Regions from separate parts of the Sphingomonas sp. BK481 genome, predicted to be linked through region 2. Evidence: riboswitches for the same ligand, from Rfam matches in the RefSeq annotation. Region 2 holds a riboswitch; each other region holds the start of a gene.
What was found. Region 2 has a riboswitch for cobalamin ahead of FHY04_RS04770 (DUF1636 domain-containing protein). Riboswitches for the same ligand answer to the same signal wherever they lie in the genome.
Positions count from the first base shown of each region.

Region 1: linked by a shared signal. The riboswitch ahead of FHY04_RS15105 (TonB-dependent siderophore receptor) and the one ahead of FHY04_RS04770 (DUF1636 domain-containing protein) in region 2 are both predicted to bind cobalamin.
Region 3: linked by a shared signal. The riboswitch ahead of cobW (cobalamin biosynthesis protein CobW) and the one ahead of FHY04_RS04770 (DUF1636 domain-containing protein) in region 2 are both predicted to bind cobalamin.

Region 1 is NZ_JACIAP010000008.1:15,676-22,603, forward strand. It holds gene FHY04_RS15100 (endo-1,4-beta-xylanase) at 72-1,214, opposite strand; gene FHY04_RS15105 (TonB-dependent siderophore receptor) at 1,418-3,589, opposite strand; cobalamin riboswitch at 3,757-3,998, opposite strand; gene FHY04_RS15110 (catalase) at 4,217-5,917, shown strand; gene FHY04_RS15115 (ankyrin repeat domain-containing protein) at 5,988-6,560, shown strand; gene FHY04_RS15120 (hypothetical protein) at 6,654-6,863, shown strand.
Region 2 is NZ_JACIAP010000002.1:177,482-184,409, forward strand. It holds gene FHY04_RS04740 (threonine-phosphate decarboxylase) at 1-260, shown strand, start outside; gene cbiB (adenosylcobinamide-phosphate synthase CbiB) at 253-1,191, shown strand; gene FHY04_RS04750 (cobyric acid synthase) at 1,179-2,669, shown strand; gene cobS (adenosylcobinamide-GDP ribazoletransferase) at 2,637-3,353, opposite strand; gene FHY04_RS04760 (histidine phosphatase family protein) at 3,350-3,928, opposite strand; gene cobT (nicotinate-nucleotide--dimethylbenzimidazole phosphoribosyltransferase) at 3,925-4,938, opposite strand; gene FHY04_RS04770 (DUF1636 domain-containing protein) at 4,935-5,351, opposite strand; cobalamin riboswitch at 5,448-5,635, opposite strand; gene FHY04_RS04775 (ABC transporter ATP-binding protein) at 5,657-6,442, opposite strand; gene FHY04_RS04780 (iron ABC transporter permease) at 6,436-6,928, opposite strand, start outside.
Region 3 is NZ_JACIAP010000004.1:215,934-222,861, forward strand. It holds gene FHY04_RS10110 (precorrin-8X methylmutase) at 1-130, opposite strand, end outside; gene FHY04_RS10115 (cobalamin biosynthesis protein CobG) at 130-1,254, opposite strand; gene cobN (cobaltochelatase subunit CobN) at 1,251-4,544, opposite strand; gene cobW (cobalamin biosynthesis protein CobW) at 4,550-5,599, opposite strand; cobalamin riboswitch at 5,736-5,953, opposite strand; gene FHY04_RS10130 (HoxN/HupN/NixA family nickel/cobalt transporter) at 6,114-6,928, opposite strand, start outside.

The DNA.
Region 1 (6,928 bases), on a different contig from region 2:
TTTCGATCCATTTCCCGTTCTCCCCCCTGGGCGCCGCGCGACAACCGCGGCGCCCTTTTTTTGTCCGGGCGTCAGGTGCGGTGCGGGGCGGCAGCAAGCGCGGCGGCGATCGCCATGTACATCGGTTTGGGCTTGAACGCGGCGTCATAGGGGCAGGGGCGGCGGCGGGCCTTGTCCTTGCGCGGCTCGAACCCCTCGATCCAGCTATAGCGGTCGGTCATTCCCCACAGCAGCACGTCGCGAAGCTGCGGATAGGCGAGCATCACGTCGAGATAGCCGCGCGTGAAATCGGCCACCACCTGGTCGCGAACCGTGAAATCGGCAGGGAGTGCGTTGTCGCGGACGTCGAGCTCGGTGATCACCAGCCCATAGCCCATCGCGGTGACCGCATCGAGGAAGCGGCGCCACTCGCCCTCGAGCCCGGCGATCGTCGCACGCGCGTCGATCCCCTGCGTGACCAGGTGAGACTGCACGCCCAGCGCATCGACCGGCACGCCGCGCGCCTTGAACCCTTCGAGCAGCTTCAGCACGCCGGCGCGGTGCGTGGCGTTGCCGGGTTCCCAGCTCATATAGTCGTTATAGACCAGCTGCGCGTGTGGCGCGACGCGGCGCGCTGTGTGGAAGGCGAGGTCCAGCGTTGCCTCGGGGCTGCCCAGCGCGCGTGACAAAGCGGTCTGGTACAGGCTCGCATCCTTGGGATCGACCGCCTCGTTGACGACGTCGTAACTGCGGATCCGTGTGCCATAGCGGCGGCATACCGTCGTGATATGGTCGACCAGCAGGCGTTTGGCGGCGCGCGCGGGGGTCGCGCCGAAATCATGCGTTTCTTCCCAGCGCGGCATCCATTTGGGCTGATGCCACAGCAGATTATGCCCGCGCACCGGCAGTGCGTTGGCGTCCGCCCAGGCCATCATCGCATCGAAGCGGGTGAAGTCGAAGGCGGTCGCGCTCGGTCGCAACGCCTGCCACTTCATCTCGTTTTCGGCGACGAGCAGACCACAGTCGCGCTTGAGCAGGTTGGCGTAGGCCGGGTTCGCGAACGAGCCGCGATCGGCACCCGGGGCACCCCATGCGAAACTCGATCCCACCCGCATCCCCTTGGCCGCGGCGATGCCGTGCAGGCCGGTCGGCGCAGGTGCGGCCGTCCCACGGGCGCCGGCCGATACGGCAAGACCCGTCAGCATCGCCAGCCCGGTGCGTCGCGTAATTTCCACAGCACATCCTCTCTTTTATGATAGCGCTAACGCTGGCGGTTTCTCCGCAACAGGTCAATCCCGAAGCCTCTGGTTTGATACGCAAACTGGATGGCCGAAGACGCAACGGTTCGGTGGCAAGCTGACCGGCCAGCTAGCTCGCCAGTGCGCGGCAGACCCGTGCCCGCTGTCGGGTCCTTGCCAGCTGCCGGCCGCGGGGCGCGCTAGAAGCCGACGCGAAGCGAGACGTAGACCGCGCGGGGACGGCCGAGGACCCATTGCTGGTTGTTGTAGGTGCTGATCGCATAGTCCCGGTCGAACAAATTGTAGCCGTGGATGTCGACCGCGAGCCGCGGCGTCACCGCATAGGAGAGCGTTGCATCGACCATGGTGTAGCTGGGGACGCGGAAGCTGTTCGCATTGTCCGAATAGCGTCGTCCGACGTAGCGCAGCCCGGCGCGCGCCTGGAGCGCGTGCGTCGCGTTCCAGCGCAGCCAGAGATTGGCGAGCGTCTCGGGTACGTCCGGCGGGGTATTGCCATCGAAGCGCGTGCCGCCGGAGACGAAGTCGTCGAACGTCGCGTCGAGTATGCTGCCGTTCGCATCGATCCCGACACCGTAAGGCAGATCGAGCGATACCGCAGCCTCGATACCCTTGGCCGATCGCTGGCCGACCTGCTCGACCGGGCTCGTCGGGGTCAGCTGTGCCAGCAGGCGCTTCTTGACGATGCGGTAGGCGGCGAGGGTGGCGGTGCCGCGACCGTCGAGGAACACCGCCTTGGCGCCAACCTCGACCTGGTCGCCAACCGCGTTGCTGAACTGCACCTGCCCGGTCGAATAGGTGGTCAGCGTCCCCAGCGGGTCCACGCCGGTGGCATATTGCGCATAGAGCGACACCGTCGGGATCGGCTGATAAACGCTCCCCACCCGCCAGGTCAGATTGTGCAGCCGCTTGTCGAGCGCGAACGTCTCGGTACTGACGCCGCCCGGATAGTCGATCGACCAGCGGCGGATCGTGTCGCGCTCGTAGCGCACGCCACCGACGATCGAGACCTGCGTGCCGAGCTTCAGCCGGTCCTCGGCAAAGACCGCATATTCGGTCGTGCGCGTGCGATAGCGCGGTGCGATGCCTTGCGTGTCGATGATCAGACCGGGATCGAACGCGAAGGGATCGACCTCCGAGACCTGCGGGTCAGACTCGAAATTGTGCGAATAGGTCAGTTTGATGAGGTTGACGTCGAAGCCCATGACAAGGTCGTTGCCGACGCCATCGGCGACGTCCGTCCTGAACGTCACGCTCCCCTGATCGCCCCACTGCGTCTGGTCGTGGACGATGCCGGTCATGTCGGTGAGCAGGATGCGGCCGGGCGTACCGGTATTGGCGCTGCCGTTGGCGCAGAACCCGTCTGCGGCGATCCAGCAATAGGTTTCGAGATTGAGCCAGGAGCGTTTGGAGGTGAGGCGATAGGCCTGGTTGTTGACGGTGACCGCATTGCTTGGCGTCCAGTCGACCTGCAGGCTGGTGCGGTTGTCGCGGTACCGGATGACGCCGTCGCGGGTGTTGTAGTTGCGTTCCCGGATGCGGTCGTCGAGCCGTCCGTCGATCAGCGGCGTGCCGAAATAGCGCATCGGCTTCTGGTCGCCAGAATCATTCCGCACGGTGACGACGAGCGTGTCGGTCGGCGCCCAGCGCAGCGTGCCCGACACGGCATGGCTGCGCGACTGGCCGCGATCGACATAGCCGTCCGATCGGCGATAGCTGCCGTCGATGCGGTAAGAGAGGCGCTCGGTGATCGGCCCCCCTGCGCCTGCCGCGAGATGGAAGCTGTCCTGCGAGCCATAGCCGATCTCGCCCTCCACGTGCGTCTGCTGCGTATCGGGTTTGCGCATCACGACATTCACCGCGCCGCCCAGTGCGCCCTGGCCGTAGAGCACCGAGGCCGGGCCGCTCAGGATGTCGATCCGCTCGACCATCCACGGATCGGTCGGAAAGGTGATCGTGCCGGCAGCCGGGAACAGCCTGATGCCGTCGATGAGCTGGAGCACGGATCCCTGACCGCTGAAGCCCCGCGCGGCGAGTGCGGTGCCGCCATTGCCGGGGTTGCCGGCGTTGCTGATGCCTGGTGCGCGGCTCGTCGCGTCGATCACGGACAGGTCGCCGCGCGCGCGGATCGTGGCGCCGTCGATGACCGAGAGCGTCGCGGGGGTCTCGAGCGGCGTGAGGCCCAGGCGGCTGCCGGTCGCATTCGGCGTGGTTAGCGTGTCCTGGGCATGCTGTCCGACGATCAGGATGTCCTTGGTATCGGGATCCGGCACGGACTGGGCGTGGACTTGTGCTGCGAAGACAGGCGACAGGATAGCCCCCGCGAGCGCGAGGCGAGACAATAGGAACGGCATTACGGTAATCCCCCGGGCGTCTGGCGAACCCGGCAGGGACCTCCCGCGAACGGCCGACATCCGCGCCAGCCGGACGCGATTGCGACCGGCACGCATGCCCGTGCGGTCCCCACCGCACACGTCGTCGCTCGACGGAGTACCGTGCCGCGGCCACCCCCTGGGCCAGGCAAGAGCGACCAGACGCCGGCAGGTCTCCTGGCTCACGGGTCATCACACGATGCACGGCCTTCCCAGGCCCTCATGACGAAACGTCTGGCCCAGTGGCTGCTCCTTCCTTTGCAGGAAGAAGCGAAATGCATCGCGCTCGCCGCTTACAGTTGCAGGGACAGCCTCGGCTTCAGGTGGCAAACCACCCTCACCGCGTTCCCTATTAAGCCCCTTTCGGGGCACCGACGCGATCATGCCGTCCTGTTCGGATCGAACAGGTCAGCGGCGCCGGTCTATCCCGGTCAGGATCGTTCGGCAATCGTCCGGCGAGCACGGCGATGGCGGCTCGATCGTCCTGCTCGATTGCTGTGATCCAGAAGCTCCGTTTGGCGCGATGCGCGTCCTCGATCAGGAGGCGGCGGTGCCGCACGCTCTGTGCGGGGATGCCACGCTGATGGCATGCAGGATTAAGGGATCGAGATGAAGAACGTGAAGAGCCGTCAGGCCGTGACGGCGATGCTGCTGGCTGCGGCATCGGCGGGTGCCATGATTCAGCCGGTCGCCGCGCAGACGGTGGCGCCGGCCGAGACGCAGGCGGAAACGCGCATGACGACCGCGGCGGCACCGTCCAGCGCCGGCAAGCCCGCGCTGGCGCAGGCCGGGGTTGCCGGCACCGTCGAAGCCAAGGGTGATTCAGCCAGTGCCGCCGCGCCTCAGATGACCCGCGACAATGGTGCGCCGATCGGAGAGAACCGCCACTCGAAGGCGGCGGGCGATCTTGGCCCCGTCCTGCTTGAGGACACGACGCTGATCGAGAAGCTCGCACGCTTCGACCGGGAGCGCGTGCCCGAGCGCGTCGTCCATGCCCGCGGAACCGGTGCCCACGGCGTGTTCACCGCGACCGCGGACATTTCGAGCATCACCGGTGCATCCTTGTTCATGCCCGGCAAGCAGACGCCGGTGTTCGTCCGCTTCTCGACCGTGATCCACCCCTCGGGCAGCCCCGAGGGCATGCGGGATCCGCGCGGCTTTGCGACCAAATTCTATACCGATCAGGGCAATTGGGATCTGGTCGGCAACAACCTGCCGATCTTCTTCATCCGCGACGCGATCCAGTTTCCGGACATGATCCACGCGCTCAAGCCCTCGCCGGTGACGAATAAGCAGGACCCCAATCGCTTCTTCGACTTCTTCTCGGCCACGCCCGAGGCGACCAACATGCTCGCGCATGTCTATTCGAACCTCGGTACGCCGGCATCCTACCGGACGATGGACGGCAACGGCGTCCATGCCTTCAAGCTGGTGAATGCCAAGGGCGAAACGGTGTTCGCCAAGTTCCGCTGGATTAGCCGCCAGGGCGTGCGCAACCTGAACGGGGCACAGGTGGCGACCGCGACCTGGAACTACCTGACCGACGATCTTTATGGCGAGATCGGCAAGGGCAACTTCCCCGTCTGGGACCTGATGGTGCAGACGATGTCGGCGTCGGCGTTTGCCAAGCTCGACTATAATCCCTTCGACGACACCAAGGAATGGCTGGGCGTGCCGTTCCGCAAGATCGGCGAGATGACGCTGAACAAGGTGCCGACCAACTTCTTCGACTATACCGAGCAGTCGGCGTTCGCGCCTGCCAACCTCGTGCCGGGGATCGAGGCTTCGCCGGACCGGATGCTGCAGGGGCGGCTGTTCTCCTATTCGGACACGCAGCGCTATCGCATCGGCGCCAATGCGATGCAGTTGCCCGTCAATCGTCCGCTCGCGAGCGTCGTCAACAATTATCAGGACGGCCAGCTCGACCACGCCAACCGCGCGTCCGACGTGAATTATTTCCCGGCGGCGACCGCGGCAAAGTCGACCGATGCCCGCTTCCGCGCCGCGCCTTATGGCATCGATGCGACCGTCGATGCGAAGCCGATCGCCAAGACCAACAACTTTGCCCAGGCGGGTGAATTCTACCGGGCGCTGAAGCCGCAGGACAAGGCAGATCTGGTGACCAACCTGGCGGGTGATCTCAATGTCGTGACGTCGGCGCGGACGAAGACGATCATGGTCAGCTACTTCTACCAGGCCGACAAGGACTTCGGCACGCGCCTGGCAACCGCGGTGAACGTGCCGATCGCCGACGTGTCGCGCGCGGTGGCGGACTATCGCGCCGCCAATCCGGGCCAGGGCGCCCGGTGATCCCGGGGCAGGAGGCGCGGCATGGCGCGCGCCTCCTGCCGTGGCAGACTTCAAGGAAACGAGACCGACGATGCTGACTTATCTTGCCGCGCTGCTCGCCGCGGCCGGTCCACAGGCCGCTGCGACCGAGCGACAGACGCCCCCTGTGGCTGCAGCCTTGCCATCACCCGAGCGTCGCCAGCAGCTGCTGTTCGAGGCGGCCCGGCTCGGCCGCACGGACATGATCGATCCGCTGCTCAACGCCGGCGCCGACATCAATGCCTATGACGAGCGCGGTTTCACGCCCCTGATCCTGGCGGCGTATAACGGACAGCTTGCTACGGTCGACGCGCTGATCGGCAAGGGCGCCGACGCTTGCCGTCCGGATCGCGACCAGGGCAACAGCGCGCAGATGGGTGTCGCGTTCAAGGGCGAGGATGCGATCGCGGCACGGCTGCTGAAGGCAGGGTGCGACGTGAACGCGCGCAATCATGCCGGGCAGACCGCGCTGATGATGGCATCGCTCTTCAATCGCCGGACGCAGGTCGATCTGTTGCTGGCGGCGGGTGCGGACCGGACGATCGAGGATGCGGCGGGACGATCGGCAGGTTCGGTCGCGGCCGGGCAGGGCAACGCCGCGATGGCGGAACGCGTCAAGCGCTGACGCAAGTCTTCGAGCGTCCCGGGTGCCGCAGCGGGCCGTGTCGCTGCCGTTCCGCATTGACGCGGCGCGGCATCCGGGGCCATCGCGTTGGCCATGACCAAGAGCAAGGGACGCACCGGCGCACACGCGCGCGCCAATATCCAGCCTGCGCCGACAGCCGCCGAGCTCGACGCAGTCAAGCGCGAGGCCGTCCAGATCGAGGGGCGGCTCGCCGGCCTCGCGGCCGGGCATCCGTCGGTGAAGATCTGGAAGGCCCGCCTCCGCGTCGCGCAGGCGGTGATCGCCCGCGCGCCGCGCGACTGAGACCTTCGCGTAGGTGGGGCCGGGTCTGGATCACGGCGCACTGATGATCACGATCACACCGTCAG
Region 2 (6,928 bases):
TCGAGACCTCGCGCACACAGCTCGTCACCCGCGCAGCCGCGCTCGACGCGGTGCTTCTCCGCCACGGACTCACCACAACGGGCGCCTGCCCGCTCTTCCGCCTCATCGCAACAGACGACGCCAAGTCGCTGTTCGAGCGTCTTAATATGGCGGGCATCCTGACGCGTCCCTTCACCTATGACCCCCGCTGGCTCCGTCTCGGTGTCCCCGCCGACGCGACTGCACTGGCGCGTCTCGACGCGGGGCTCGCGCATGGCTGACCCCGTCGCGCTCATCGCCCTCGCGCTCGACGCCGCCTTCGGCTGGCCGGAACGGCTCTACCGTCGGATCGGTCATCCCGTAGGCGCGATCGCCGCGATCATCGGCAGCCTCGAAAAGACACTCAACCGTCCGTCATGGCCGGACGCGACGCGCCGCATCGCCGGGGTCGCGACGCTCGCGATCACGCTCGCGGTGACGGGCGGGATCGCCTGGGGCGCGACCTGGCTACTCGCGACCTATCTCGGCGGCTATGCCTGGCTCGGCATCGGCCTCCTTGCCGCCCCGGGCCTCGCGCAGCGCAGCCTCAACGATCACGTCGCCCCGATCGCCGCCGCGCTGGGCAAGGGTGACGTGCAGGGCGCGCGGATCGCGGTCGGCCGGATCGTCGGTCGCGACACCGACCGGCTCGACTCCGCCGGCATCGCCCGCGCCGGGATCGAGAGCCTCGCCGAAAGCTTCTGCGACGGCATCGTCGCGCCGCTCTTCTGGCTGCTTATCGGCGGGCTCCCCGGGCTGTGGATCTACAAGGCGATCAACACTGCCGACAGCCTGATCGGCCACCGCGAGCCACGCTGGCGCGCGTTCGGCTGGGCGTCCGCACGGATCGACGACCTCGCCAACTGGATCCCCGCGCGGATCAGCGGCGCCCTGCTGTGCCTCGCCGGTCCCGGCGGCTGGCGCGTGATGCGGCGCGACGCGCGCAAACACGCCTCGCCCAATGCCGGCTGGCCCGAAGCGGCGATGGCGGGCGTGCTCGACCTCCGCCTCGCCGGCCCGGTCAGCTATGACGGCGTCACCCAGCTGAAGCCCTGGATCGGCGGCGGTCGCCCCGCCGCCACTGCCGCCGACATCGCCCGCGCGCTTCAGGTCTATCGCCGCGCCTGCCTGCTGCTCTGGATCGTCACGGGGGCGCTGCTGTGGGTGCGGTGATGCTCCAGGGCACCGGCTCGGATGTCGGCAAGTCGGTGCTCGTCGCCGGCCTATGTCGCGCGCTCGCCAATCGCGGGCTCTCCGTCCGGCCCTTCAAGCCGCAGAACATGTCGAACAACGCCGCCGTCACCGCCGATGGCGGCGAGATCGGCCGCGCCCAGGCGACCCAGGCGATCGCCGCGCGCACCGCTGCGACCACCGACATGAACCCCGTCCTGCTCAAACCCCAGGGCGACCGCAGTTCGCAGCTCGTCGTCCACGGCAAGGTCCGCGGCATCCTCCGCGCAAGCCGCTGGCGTGAGGGGCGCGCGGGGCTGATGGACGACGTGCTTGCCAGCTATCACAGGCTCCAAGCGCAGGCGGACATCGTCGTCGTCGAGGGCGCGGGCAGCCCCGCCGAGATCAATCTGCGCGCCGCCGACATCGCAAATATGGGCTTTGCGCGCGCCGCCGGCGTCCCCGTCATCCTGATCGGCGATATCGACCGGGGCGGCGTCATCGCCTCGCTCGTCGGCACGCGCGCGGTGATCGACCCCGCCGACGCCGCGATGATCCACGGCTTCCTCGTCAACAAGTTTCGCGGCGACCCCGCGCTGTTCGACGACGGCTATCGCGCGATCGAGGCGCGGTCGGGCTGGCGCGGCTATGGCGTCATTCCCTGGCTGCCCGAGGCCGCCCGCCTGCCGAGCGAGGACGCGGTCATCCTCGAACGCGGGACCGGTCACGACCGGCAGGACGGCCAGGTCGTCATCGCCTGTCCGATCACCCCGCGCATCGCCAATTTCGACGATCTCGATCCGCTGCGGCTCGACCCCGGCGTCACGTTGGTCATGGTCGCGCCCGGCGAACCGATCCCCGACGCCGACATGATCATCCTCGCCGGCTCCAAGGCGACGATCCCCGACCTCGCCTTTCTCCGCGCGCAGGGCTGGGACATCGACATCCACGCGCATCGCCGTCGCGGCCGCCCGGTGCTCGGGCTGTGCGGCGGCTATCAGATGCTCGGCCGCAGCATCGCCGATCCGGACGGGCTGGAGGGTCCCGCCGGTATCGCCCCCGGGCTCGGCCTGCTCGACGTGGCGACGATCCTGTCCCCCGCCAAGACGCTCGAGCGCGTCGCCGGCACCGCGATCGGCGCACGGTTCGACGGCTATGAAATCCATATCGGCGAAACCACCGGCCCCGACACCGCGCGCGCGCTCACGACCCGCGACGATGGCCGCCGCGACGGCGCGGTCAGTCCCGACGGGCTCGTCTCTGGCAGCTATGTCCACGGCCTGCTCGGCCTCGCGGATCAGCGCCGCGCCTGGCTCGGCCGGCTCGGGGTCGACGCGGTCGGGCCCGACCATGGCGCGTCGATCGACGCCGCGCTCGATGCGATTGCGGAAACGCTCGAACGTCATCTTGATATCGACGCGCTGATCGCAGTGTCGAAGCTCGCGGGGTCAGACGCGGCCGGCAATGGCAATCGCGACTAGCATCCCGGTCTCGACGAATTCGATCCCCGCGCCGTGGCAATCCCCCGATACGCCGCCGACCCGCCGGACCAGCCACCAGCCGAATACCGCGATCAGTGCAGGGGCCCCTGCAACGGCATGCACAGGCACCCCTAAACACCCTGTTACGCACCCCCAAAAGACCAGATCGTGCACCCTGATCTTCCCTGCCACCATCCCTCCCAGCCCGCCCTCGCGGAGCAGCGGCACCCACCGCGCCCAGCATAACGGGCCGATCCGCGCGAGCATCGGGACGAGGATCACGACCGCCCATCCCTGACTCGAAACTGCATGCAATAATACAAGCTTTGCAATGAGTTGCAGCGTGGTCATCACAACGCCGAAGCTACCGATATGCGGATCCGCCATCACCGTTAGCAGCCTGTCGCGATTGCCGTGCGCGGCACCCAGCCCGTCCGCCAGATCTGCCAGCCCATCCAGGTGCAAAGCGCCTGTAATCGCTACCCAAATTACCAGCGCAGCGAGCGCGCCGGTCCACGGATCGACCAGCGCGCCGACCCACCCCGCCGCCGCCACGACCACCCCGATGCACGCCCCGACGACCGGATACCACCGGATCGCGGATGCAAAATCCTCAGCGTCTGCAGCAACTTGCGGCATCGGCACGCGCGTCAGGAAGCCGAATGCGACGATCAGCCGCTTCAAGAAACCGGATCCGTCTGCAGCCCCACGATCTGCGCCGTCCGGTCCGGCCAGATCCGTAGCGTAATCAACGCCGCATAGGGCAAATCGAATGCCCAGAGCTCCCGCAACCCGAACCCGCACAGTGATTTCAGTGCCGCACGGATCGCCCCGCCATGTGTCACGATCAATGAGGTTTCGGGGGTAAGGTCTTCTATCGCATCGGTAGTTCTTGCGACAAGATCGCTCCACCGTTCCCCACCCGGTGGCGGTGCGCCATCCGGATCGTCCCAGAACCGCTGCAACGCCGCAGAGTCGATCTCCGCCGCAGCCAGCCCGTCCCAATCCCCAAAATCCAGCTCCCGCCACCGCGCATCGGTCGTCGGAGCGAGCCCCCGCTCCCGCCCGATCGCATCCGCAATAGCCTGCGATCGCATGAGATCAGAAGAGACTAGCGTGTTGAAATGCAGTGACTTTGCCCTCGCCAAACAGGCCGCCATCCCCTCCGCCGTGACCGGACTATCGGTCCGCCCCAGCATCCGCCCGGTCAGTTCAGGCGCACCATGCCGCAACAGGTGGAGCAGGAACGCCCCACTCACGCCACCGACACCCCCGCCTCGGCAAACGTCGCCATCCCATCATGCGCCGCCAACGCCGACCGGATCACTCCCACCGCAACCGCCGCCCCGCTTCCCTCCCCCAGCCGCATCCCAAGTCTCAGTAAAGGCTCGAGTTTCAGCGCTTGAAGCAATCGCTCATGCCCCGGCTCGGCCGAACAATGCCCGGCAATGCAGTGCGCTGTAATGCCAGGATACGCCGCCGCGATCGGTGCGATCGCCGCCGACGAAATATATCCGTCGAGCACCACCGGCACCCCGGCCAGCCGCGCCGCCACCACCGCGCCAGCGATCGCGACGATTTCACGCCCCCCCACCCGCCGCAATGTCTCGAAAGGCGTACGCGGGGAATCAGCATGACGCACAATCCCCGCCTCGACGACCGCAATTTTCCGCGCGATTCCCGCCACATCAACCCCCGTCCCCGGCCCAACCCAGTCCGCGGCGGTTCCGCCGTAACTACGCAGACACAGTGCTGCGGCCGACGTAGAATTCCCGATCCCCATCTCACCCACGACGAGTATGTCGAGTCCCGGCACGACGACGTCGGCACCGATGTTGAGTGCGGCGAGACACGCGGCTTCGTCCATCGCCGGCCCCGTCGTGAAATCCGCCGTGGGGGTTTCCAGATCGATGTCAGCGATGACGAGTTCGAGCCCGACGGCATCCGCCAGCGCATTGATCGCCGCGCCCGCGTGGCGGAAATTCTCGACCATCTGTGCGGTTACGGAAATCGGGAAGGCGCTGACCCCGTGCACCGCAACGCCGTGATTTCCGGCGAAAATCGCCGCTCGCGCACGCTCGAACCGCGGCCGCTCGCGCCCCTGCCAGCCCGCCATGAAGACCGCGAGGTCTTCAAGTCGGCCGAGCGATCCTGGCGGCTTGGTCAATTGCCCCTGCCGCAGCGATGCCGCAGCCCGCGCGGCTTCGTCTGCCTCAGGAAGGGCCTCCAGCGCCGCGTCGAACGCTGCGACCGTGGGGAACAGCGTCACTGCGCGACATAGCCCGCGGGGGGCGTCCGGGTGATGAAATGCCCCTTGATCCCCGCAGGCCACTGCCGAAACGGCACCTGCCCCTCCGCACTCTCCGCATGCAGCACGGCATAATCGAGGATCGCGCGCGCAGCCTCCTCATCCGGGGTAAAGCGCCCCAGAACATAGCCGATCTTCGCGGGCCCGCGGACATGGATGGTGCAGAAATCCTGACAGGCGAACAGGCACGGCATCGCCTGGACCGCAATCCCGGCATAGCGCGGATCACTCGCCTGGACCGTCTGCAACGCCGCGACGAGTCTCGCACCGCCGCGCATGCCCTCGGCATCGTCCTTCGCATCGGTGGACGCGCGGCAGGTGCTGCAGGCGACGACGGCCGCACCGTCTTCGGCGGGAACCAGTAGATTCGGCATTGAAACCCCATGACATACGCGCCCGCGGCACAGGCCGCAGGCTGGTTATGTCGTCGCGCGGGTTTACCCCCGTCCGCTCGGCGCACCCTGGCCGGACGAAAGACGACTGCGACAGGCAGGTCTCCTGGCTCACGGGTCACAGCCCTTCGCGCCGCCTTCTCGGGACCGGGATCCCAATGGCATGATGGCACGATGGCTCGCCGCTTACAGTTGCAGGGGCAGCCGGGGTTCTCCCGTTCCCTTTTCATCCCCGTCGCCGGGGAACCTGTCGCGGTCGGAGGGATAGGCCGGGCGAGCGGCCCGGGTCAATCGCCCTGCGCGCTGTCACGCGTCAGCGGTACCACGACCGGTACGCCCTCGATCGATCCGAACCACGCCCTAACGCCATAGGTCTCACGCAGTCGAGCCGGCGTCAGCACTGCCGAAGGCGCGCCGTCGGCGACGAGCCGGCCCGCGTCTAGCACGAGGATGCGATCGCAATAGCGTGCGGCCAGCCCCAGATCATGCAGTACGGCGATCACCAGGACGCCGCGCGCGGCCTGCGCCCGCAGGATCTCCATGACTGCGATCTGATGCGCGGGATCGAGCGACGCGAGCGGCTCGTCGACGATCAGCGCCGGCGCCTCCACCGCGAGCGCCCGTGCCAGCAGGACCCGAGCCCGCTCGCCCCCCGAAATCTCGGTCGCGACACGCGCCGCAAGCGTGGTCACGTCCGCCGCCGCCATCGCACGGGCAATCGCATCACGATCCTGCTGAGAAATGCGCGACAACGGTGCGAGATGGGGCAACCGGCCCAACGCGACGAGACGCTCGACGCTCAGCGGCCAATGAAGACTTTGACCCTGCGGCAGATACGCGACCGTCTGCGCAATCTCACGTCGCGAGCGTTCCGCCAGCGGAACGCCGTCGAGCAGGATCGCCCCCGTAGCGGGAACCAGCCCGAGCAACGCCTGGACCAGCGTCGATTTGCCCGCCCCATTGGGGCCGACGATCCCGATGAGCGCGCCGCCTTCTGCCGCGAAGGTGACGTCGTCGACCACGACCCGCCCTGCGCGGGAGACGCTTAGGCAGTTCGCGGCGAGGGTTACCACAGCCGGCGCTCGCGCATGAGGTGAACCAGGAACACCGGCACGCCGAGAAACGCGGTGACGACCCCGAGCTTAAGTTCGTTCGACGTCGGGATCACCCGGACCAGCACGTCGGCAAAGGTAAGCAATGCGGCCCCGCCCAGTGCGGAGGGGAGCAGGATCGCCGATGGCGAACGATCGGTCATCGGCCGGACGAGATGCGGGACGATCAGGCCGATGAACCCGATCGCGCCCGATACCGCGACCGCCCCGCCGACCCCGATCGCCACCCCGACCAGCATCCGCATGCGCGTCCGGCCCAGATCGACGCCGAGCGCACGTGCGCCATCCTCGCCGAGCGTCAGCGCGTCGAGCGCATGGCCGTCCGAGGCGACCAGCACCGTGCCGATTGCGATACAGGGCAGCGCCAGCGTGACATGGCTGAACGACCGGTCTTCGAGCGACCCGAGCAACCAGGTCATGATCTCCATCGCCGCAAACGGGTTCGGG
Region 3 (6,928 bases), on a different contig from region 2:
CAGCGTGGATCATCCGCACCGCGACCGGCTCCTCCTCGGCGTCAAACCGCGCGAGATCGGCCTCCGCGCGGATCATCGCGAACGACTGGCGATAGATCGCGGCCCCGTCGGTCTCATAGGCATAGGGCATCAGGCGGCTCCGGACGGCTGGGAGAAATGGGCGATAATCTGAGCTGGTTCGAGCGCGCCGAGCAGCGGCGGCGCGCCCGCCCGCGCGTGCAGGGCAAGATCGAACCGCCCGGCGCGCCCGGTGAGCGTCACGTCCGCAGGCCGCGCCCGCGCGCAGCCCTTGGCGCATCCCGACACGTGCAGGCTACCAGCAACCAACGGAGCGAGCCGCCGCGCGAGGTCGCGCGTCGCGACGCTCGCCTGCGGGCAGGCGGGCGCACCGACACAGGCGTCGACCCCGGCGCGCACGCTGCTCTGGTCACGCGCGCTATCCGCCACCCCGCCTTCGAGGATCAGCATCCGCCACGGCGTCACGCGGATCGCCGTGACCGGGTCCGCGGCGATCCGGTCGCGCAACTCTACTGCCGCGATCCGCCCGAAGCCGAGCGCGACCGCCGCGCCCAGCGGATGCGCCCCGGCTTCGGGCGGTGGCGCGGTGGGCGCGGGAACCAAGGTCGCGGCCCCCGGCACGGCCGCCGCATGGCGCGCCATCCGCCCCGCCGCCGCACCGCCGCTGTCGACGAACCACCGCGCCAGCGCGACCAGCGCGTCGACGGCGGTGTCGCGCGTCACGTCCACCCCCGCCGCACGCCCCTCGCCGCGGACCAGCAACCTGCCGTCCACCGCGCGCTCGACCCGGAAATCGGCGGGCGCGCGGGTCAACACGGGCGCGAGCCCCGCATCAATCGCAAAACCAACCTTGCCAGGCAGCACCGGCAGGTCAGCCAATCGCTCGCGCAACGCGGTGGCGATATGCTGCGTGTCGTCCCCGTCCCGCCAGTCGGGCGCGACCAGCATCGCGCCGCGCGCCTCGCGCTCCGGATCGGGATCGATCAGCCCGACCGCCAGCAACGCCTCGACCAGCCCCCGCCAGCCCGCCTCGGTCACACCGCGGATCTGCAGGTTGGCGCGACTGGTCACGTCGATCTCGCCATTTCCCCACGCCATCGCCGCATCACACAGCGCGAGTGTCTGCGCGCGCGTCAGCCGGCCGAGCGGCGGGCGGATGCGCACCAGCAGCCCGTCGCCCGCCGCCATCGGCCGCCACGCATCGGGGCACCATCCCTTGACGGCGAACGCGCTCATGCCGGCAGCTCGAGCTGCGCGAGGATCGAATTGCGCCGCGTCGGCCACAGCCCCGCCGCGTGCAGCGCCGCGAACCGCGCGGTCATCGCCGCCAGCGCCGCGGGGTTCGCGCTTTCCAGAAACGCACGCACCGCGTCGCGCCCCAGCGTCGCATCATAATAGAGGTCGATCAGCTCGGGCGACACCACCCGCGCCAGCTGCGCGAACATCGCCATATGGTCGAGCGTCGCGGCGATCTCCGCGCCGCCGCGAAACCCGTGCCGCATCATCCCCTCGACCCAGGCCGGGTTCGCCGCCCGCGCATGGACGACTCGCGCAATCTCCTCATCCAGCGGACGCGCACGCGGCCGTTCCGGATCGCGCGCATCGAGATGATACAGCGCCGCGCCCTTACCCCCGGCAACCGCCTGCGCCGCCGCGAACCCCGCCTCGTGCGCGGCATAATCCGCGGCGAGCAACAGGTCGGTCTCGGGCAGGTCCTGGACATGGACGAACGCGTCGGCGGCGACGACCCGGTCGCGGATCCCCGCTGGATCGAACCGCGTCGCACCGACGTCGCCCGCCCCGTCCAGCGCATGGCTCGACGCCGCCAGCCACGCCGCACCCGCCGCCGCCCGCGCCGCCTCGCCATACGCCTCGCCCGCATCACCCAGCCCGAGCCCGTAGCGACCCGGTTCTGGCCCATAGACCCGCGCACCGACGGCAGCGCCGACGAACGGGTTCCAGTCACCGGGCTCGTCGCGTAGCGCCAGCGCGCGCACCGCCTGCCCGAACATCTGGCCGAGCGCGGGAAACGCATCGCGGAACAGCCCCGACACGCGCAGCGTCACGTCGATCCGCGGCCGGTCGAGCCTCGCCAGCGGCAGGATCTCGACCCCCGTGACCCGGTCCGACGCATGATCCCAGACCGGCTCCGCGCCGAGCAGGTGGAGCGCCATCGCGAATTCCTCGCCTGCGGTCCGCATCGTCGCCGACGCCCACAGGTCGACGACCAGCGCGCGCGGATAGTCGCCCTCGTCCTGCAGATGCCGGCGGACCAGTTCGTCGGCCAGCCGCACGCCCTGCGCATGCGCCGCGCGCGACGGCACCGCGCGCGCGTCGGTCGCATACAGGTTGCGCCCGGTCGGCAGGACGTCGCTGCGTCCGCGCCACGGCGACCCCGACGGCCCCGCCGCGATCCGCCTGCCCCGCAACGCGCTCAGCAGCCCGTCGCGCTCGGCCTCGCCCTGTTCGCCGCGACCATAGACGTGCAGCCCGTCGCCGAACTGGCTCTCCTTCACGTCGCACACGAACGTGTCGATCCGCGTGATCGCCTCCGCCTGGCTCGCCGCCTCGTCGAGCCGCAGCGTCGCCGCCAGCCCGGTCGCGCGCGCCTCGTCGGCGATGTCGCGCTGCAATCGGTCGCGGCGCGCGGGGTCGAGCCCGTCGGCTGTTGAAAACTCGTCGAGCAAAGATTCGAGCCGCCCCAGGCCCGCGCCGCTGCGCGTCGTCGCGGCCGGCGGCGGGACGTGGCCGATCGTCACCGCGCCGATCCGCCGCCGTGCCTGCGCCGCCTCGCCCGGATCGTTGACGATGAACGGATAGAGCACCGGCATCGCCCCGGTCAGCGCCTCGGGCCAGCATTCCCCCGACAGCGCGACCGCCTTGCCCGGCAGCCATTCGAGCGTCCCGTGCGCGCCGACATGGATCAGCGCATCGGTCCCGCGCGCGTGCAGCCACAGATAGAAGGCGACATAGGCGTGGCAGGGACAGCGCGACAGGTCGTGATACTCCCCGACCCGCGCCGCACTGCGCCCGCGTTCGGGCTGGAGCGCTATCACCACGCGCCCCCGCTCGACGCCCGCGAACTGGAACGCGCCGTCGATACAGGCCGGATCGTCCTCGGGCGCGCCCCAGCTTTCCTTGAGCGCATCGCGCAACACGGCCGGCAGGCCCCCAAGTGCCGCACGATACGCCGCGACCGGCCACGCGATCCGCCCCGTCGCCAGCGCCCCGGCCAGCGCTTCGGGCGCCGCGCCGCCGGTCGCGTAACCCGCCGCCGCCAGGTCCTCGACGATCGCCTCGGCGGATGCCAGCGCGTCGAGCCCGACCGCATGCGCCATCTGATAGTCCTTGCCCGGATAGGTCGACAGCACGACCGCGGGCCGCTGGTCAGCGACCGGCCGCTCCGCCAGCCGCACCCACGCGGTGACGCGCGCGACGATCGCCGCGATCCGCTCGGGGTCAGCCCGGTGCTCGCGCCGAGCATAGCCGAGAGCGTCGTCGCGGACGCCGTCCTCCTTGAAACTCGCGACGCCTGCGAACAGCCGTCCGTCGACCTCGGGCAGGACGACGTGCATCGCCAGGTCGGCGGGGGACAACCCGCGCGTCGATCCCGCCCAGGCGGCACGGTCCGACGTCGCCAGCGCGACCTGGAACACCGGCACACCTGCTCCGTCGAGCGGCGATGTGTCGTCAACGCCGCGGCCCGAAAAGGCGGTCGCGTTGACGATCGCCGCCGGGGCGAGCGCGACGACCCAGCGCTTGAGCCACCCCGCGACGCCCGGCGCCTTCAACGACGGCGCGAACAGCCCGACGACGTCGAACCCCGCCCCACTCAGCCCGGCATGCAGCGCCTCGACCGGGTCGAGATCGGCAGCGGTCAGGTAGGAGCGGTAGAAGATCAGCAGGATCCGCGGCCGCGTCGCGGTCATCGCGAACGCCGCCGGGCACGTCACCCCGTCGCGCGGCTGCCAGCCGCCGACCTCTGGGACCGTCTTCACCCCCGCGACCGGCCCGGCATAGAGCCCCGCCGCCAGCGCCATCTGCGCCAGCGCGGCCTGCGCCGCGACCGCGCCGCCATCGTCGCACAGCGCGGCGAGCCGGCGCAGCGTCGACACCGGCACCGTCGACGCCGCATCGAGCCGCGCGTCGATCCGCCCGTCGGCCGGCAGCACCGCCAGCGCGATCCCCCACGCCCGCGCCAGCGTCTCGACCTGCTGCAACCCATAGGACCAGTAGGACCGCCCGCCGATCAGCCGGATCACGATCCCCTTCGCCCCACCGCTCCCGCTCAGCGTCCGCTCGACATAGGTATCGACCGACAGCGGATGCGCGAGCGCGGACAGGTTGGCGAGCCGGAGCGACGGCAGCGGGCTTCCACTCGCCGCCGCACGCCGCCACCCGGCCGCGAACGCGCCGAGATCCCCGTCCGAAAAGGACAGGACGACGAGATCCGCCGGGCTCTGCGCCAGGTCCTGCGGGACCGCGCTTTCCTCCAGCCCGTGGCTTTCGCGGAAGACGACGTGCATCGCCGTCAGCCCTGAAGCGCGGCCCGGATCCTTGCAGGGTCGATCCGGTCATGCTCGGCGATCACCACCAGCCGCGTCTGCCGCGCCTCGTCGGCGCGCCACGGCCGGTCATATTGCGTCCGCACCCGCGCCCCGACCGCCTGCACCAGCAGCCGCATCGGCTTGCCCGTCACCGCGGCATAGCCCTTCACGCGCAGGATGTCCGCGTCGCGCGCCAGCGTCTCGATCCGCGCGGCGAGCGCCGCCGGGTCCGCGATCTCGCCGAGTTCGACGATCATGCTGTCGAAATCGTCATGCTCGTGATCGTCAGCGCCATCATGATGCGACGGCCGCGCCGCGATGTCGTCCTCCGCAGCCGCGTTCAGCCCCAGCACGACGCGCGGATCGATCACCCCGTCGGTCAGCGCGATCACCGGCAGCACGCGCGCGGACTCCGCCGCGATCACCGCGCGCGCCGCGGTGACCCCCGCCTCGCCCGCCAGATCCGCCTTGGTCAGCAGTACCAGATCCGCACAGGCGAGCTGGTCCTCGAACACCTCGGCAAGCGGCGTCTCGTGATCGACGCTCGGATCGGCGCTGCGCTGCGCCTCGATCGCGGCGAGATCGGGCGCGAACCGTCCCGCGGCGACCGCTTCCGCATCGGCCAGCGCGATCACCCCGTCGACCGTGATCCGCGACCGGATCGCGGGCCAGTCGAACGCCTTGAGCAACGGCTTGGGCAAAGCGAGCCCCGACGTCTCGATCAGGATATGGTCGGGCCGCGGGTCGAGCGCGAGCAAAGTCTCGACGGTCGGGATGAAATCGTCCGCGACGGTGCAGCAGATGCAGCCATTGGCGAGCTCGACGACATTCTCGGCCGGGCAATCGGGGATCGCGCAGCCCTTCAATATGTCGCCGTCGATGCCGAGCGTGCCGAATTCGTTGACGATCACCGCGAGCCGCCGGCCACCGGCATTCCGGATCAGGTGGCTGATCAGCGTGGTCTTGCCCGCGCCGAGGAACCCGGTGACGATGGTGACGGGAATCTTGGCCAGGCTCGGCTGGGGGTCGGTCATGCGATACTCTCCGGGCGTCGGAACGACAGCCACGGACGGACGCACGCCCGCAGCCACACGCGCGCACGACCTGACGGCCGCACGCGTTCGTCGCTCAGACGGAGTACCGTGCCGCGACCATCCCCTGGATCAAGGCAAGAGCGACCATGACGCTGGCAGGTCTCCTGGCTCGCGGGTCGAAGCTCGATGCACGCCTTCCCAGGTCCCGTGACCCAGTGGCTGCCCCCGCATCGGGGGCCTGTGCGTCTCGCTCACCGCTTACAGTTGCAGGGACAGCCGCGGCATTGGGAGGCAAAGCTCCCGCACCGCATTCCCATTCAAGCCCCGAAGGGCACCGGCGCGATCTGTTGAGGTTCGGTAAAACCAAACCTCGGGGTTGGGTTTAGAGGAGTTTCGTGACTGTGCCAATGCACCTGACCTCCGTCATTCTGACGAAAGTCAGGATCCAGGGCCACGCATGATCCGGTGATTGGCTCTGGGCGCCGGGTCGAGCCGGGGATGACGACGCTGCTCGTTACCCCCGCACCACCTCGATCTCGTCGAACCGCTTCCACCGGTAGATCGCGAAACTCAGCACCCAGCACGCCACGAACAGCGCGATGATCGCAAAGCCCAGCCCGTTGAAATTCTCGCCCAGCGCCGAAGCAACGTCCCACACGCCCCCGCTCAGGCCGAGCTTCGACGCCAGCAGCGCGAGCGTCTCGATCCCGCCGATCGCGATCGCGACGATCGCCGAGATCAGCGTGATCGTGATGTTGTAATAGAGCTTGCGGATCGGCTTCACGAACGCCCATTCATACGCGCCGAGCATCACCACCCCGTCGGCACTGTCGACTAGTGCCATGCCCGTCGCGAACAGCACCGGCAGCACCAGCACCGTGCCGATCGACAGCCCGTCCGCCGCCTGGCTTGCAGACAGGCCGAGGATCGCGACTTCGGTCGCGGTGTCGAACCCCAGCCCGAACAGGAACCCGAGCGGCGCCATGTGCCAGCTGCGCGTGACCAGCCGGAACATCGGCCGGAACAGCCGCGCGAGCAGCCCGCGATTGCCGAGCAGCAGGTCGAGATCCTCCTCGACATAGCGCCCCCCGCCGCGGACATGGCCGAAGGTCCGCCACACCGATCGCAGGATGATCAGGTTCATCGCCGCGATCGTGAACAGGAACAGCGCGGAGATCAGTGTCGCGATCACCCCGCCCGCCTGCTTGAACGCCTCGAACTGCGCCAGCGCACTCGCGGTCAGCGCGATCGCGACCGCGGCGATCAGGACGATCCCCGAATGGCCGACCGCGAACCAGAAGCCGACCCCGATCGGCCGCTGCCCGTCCT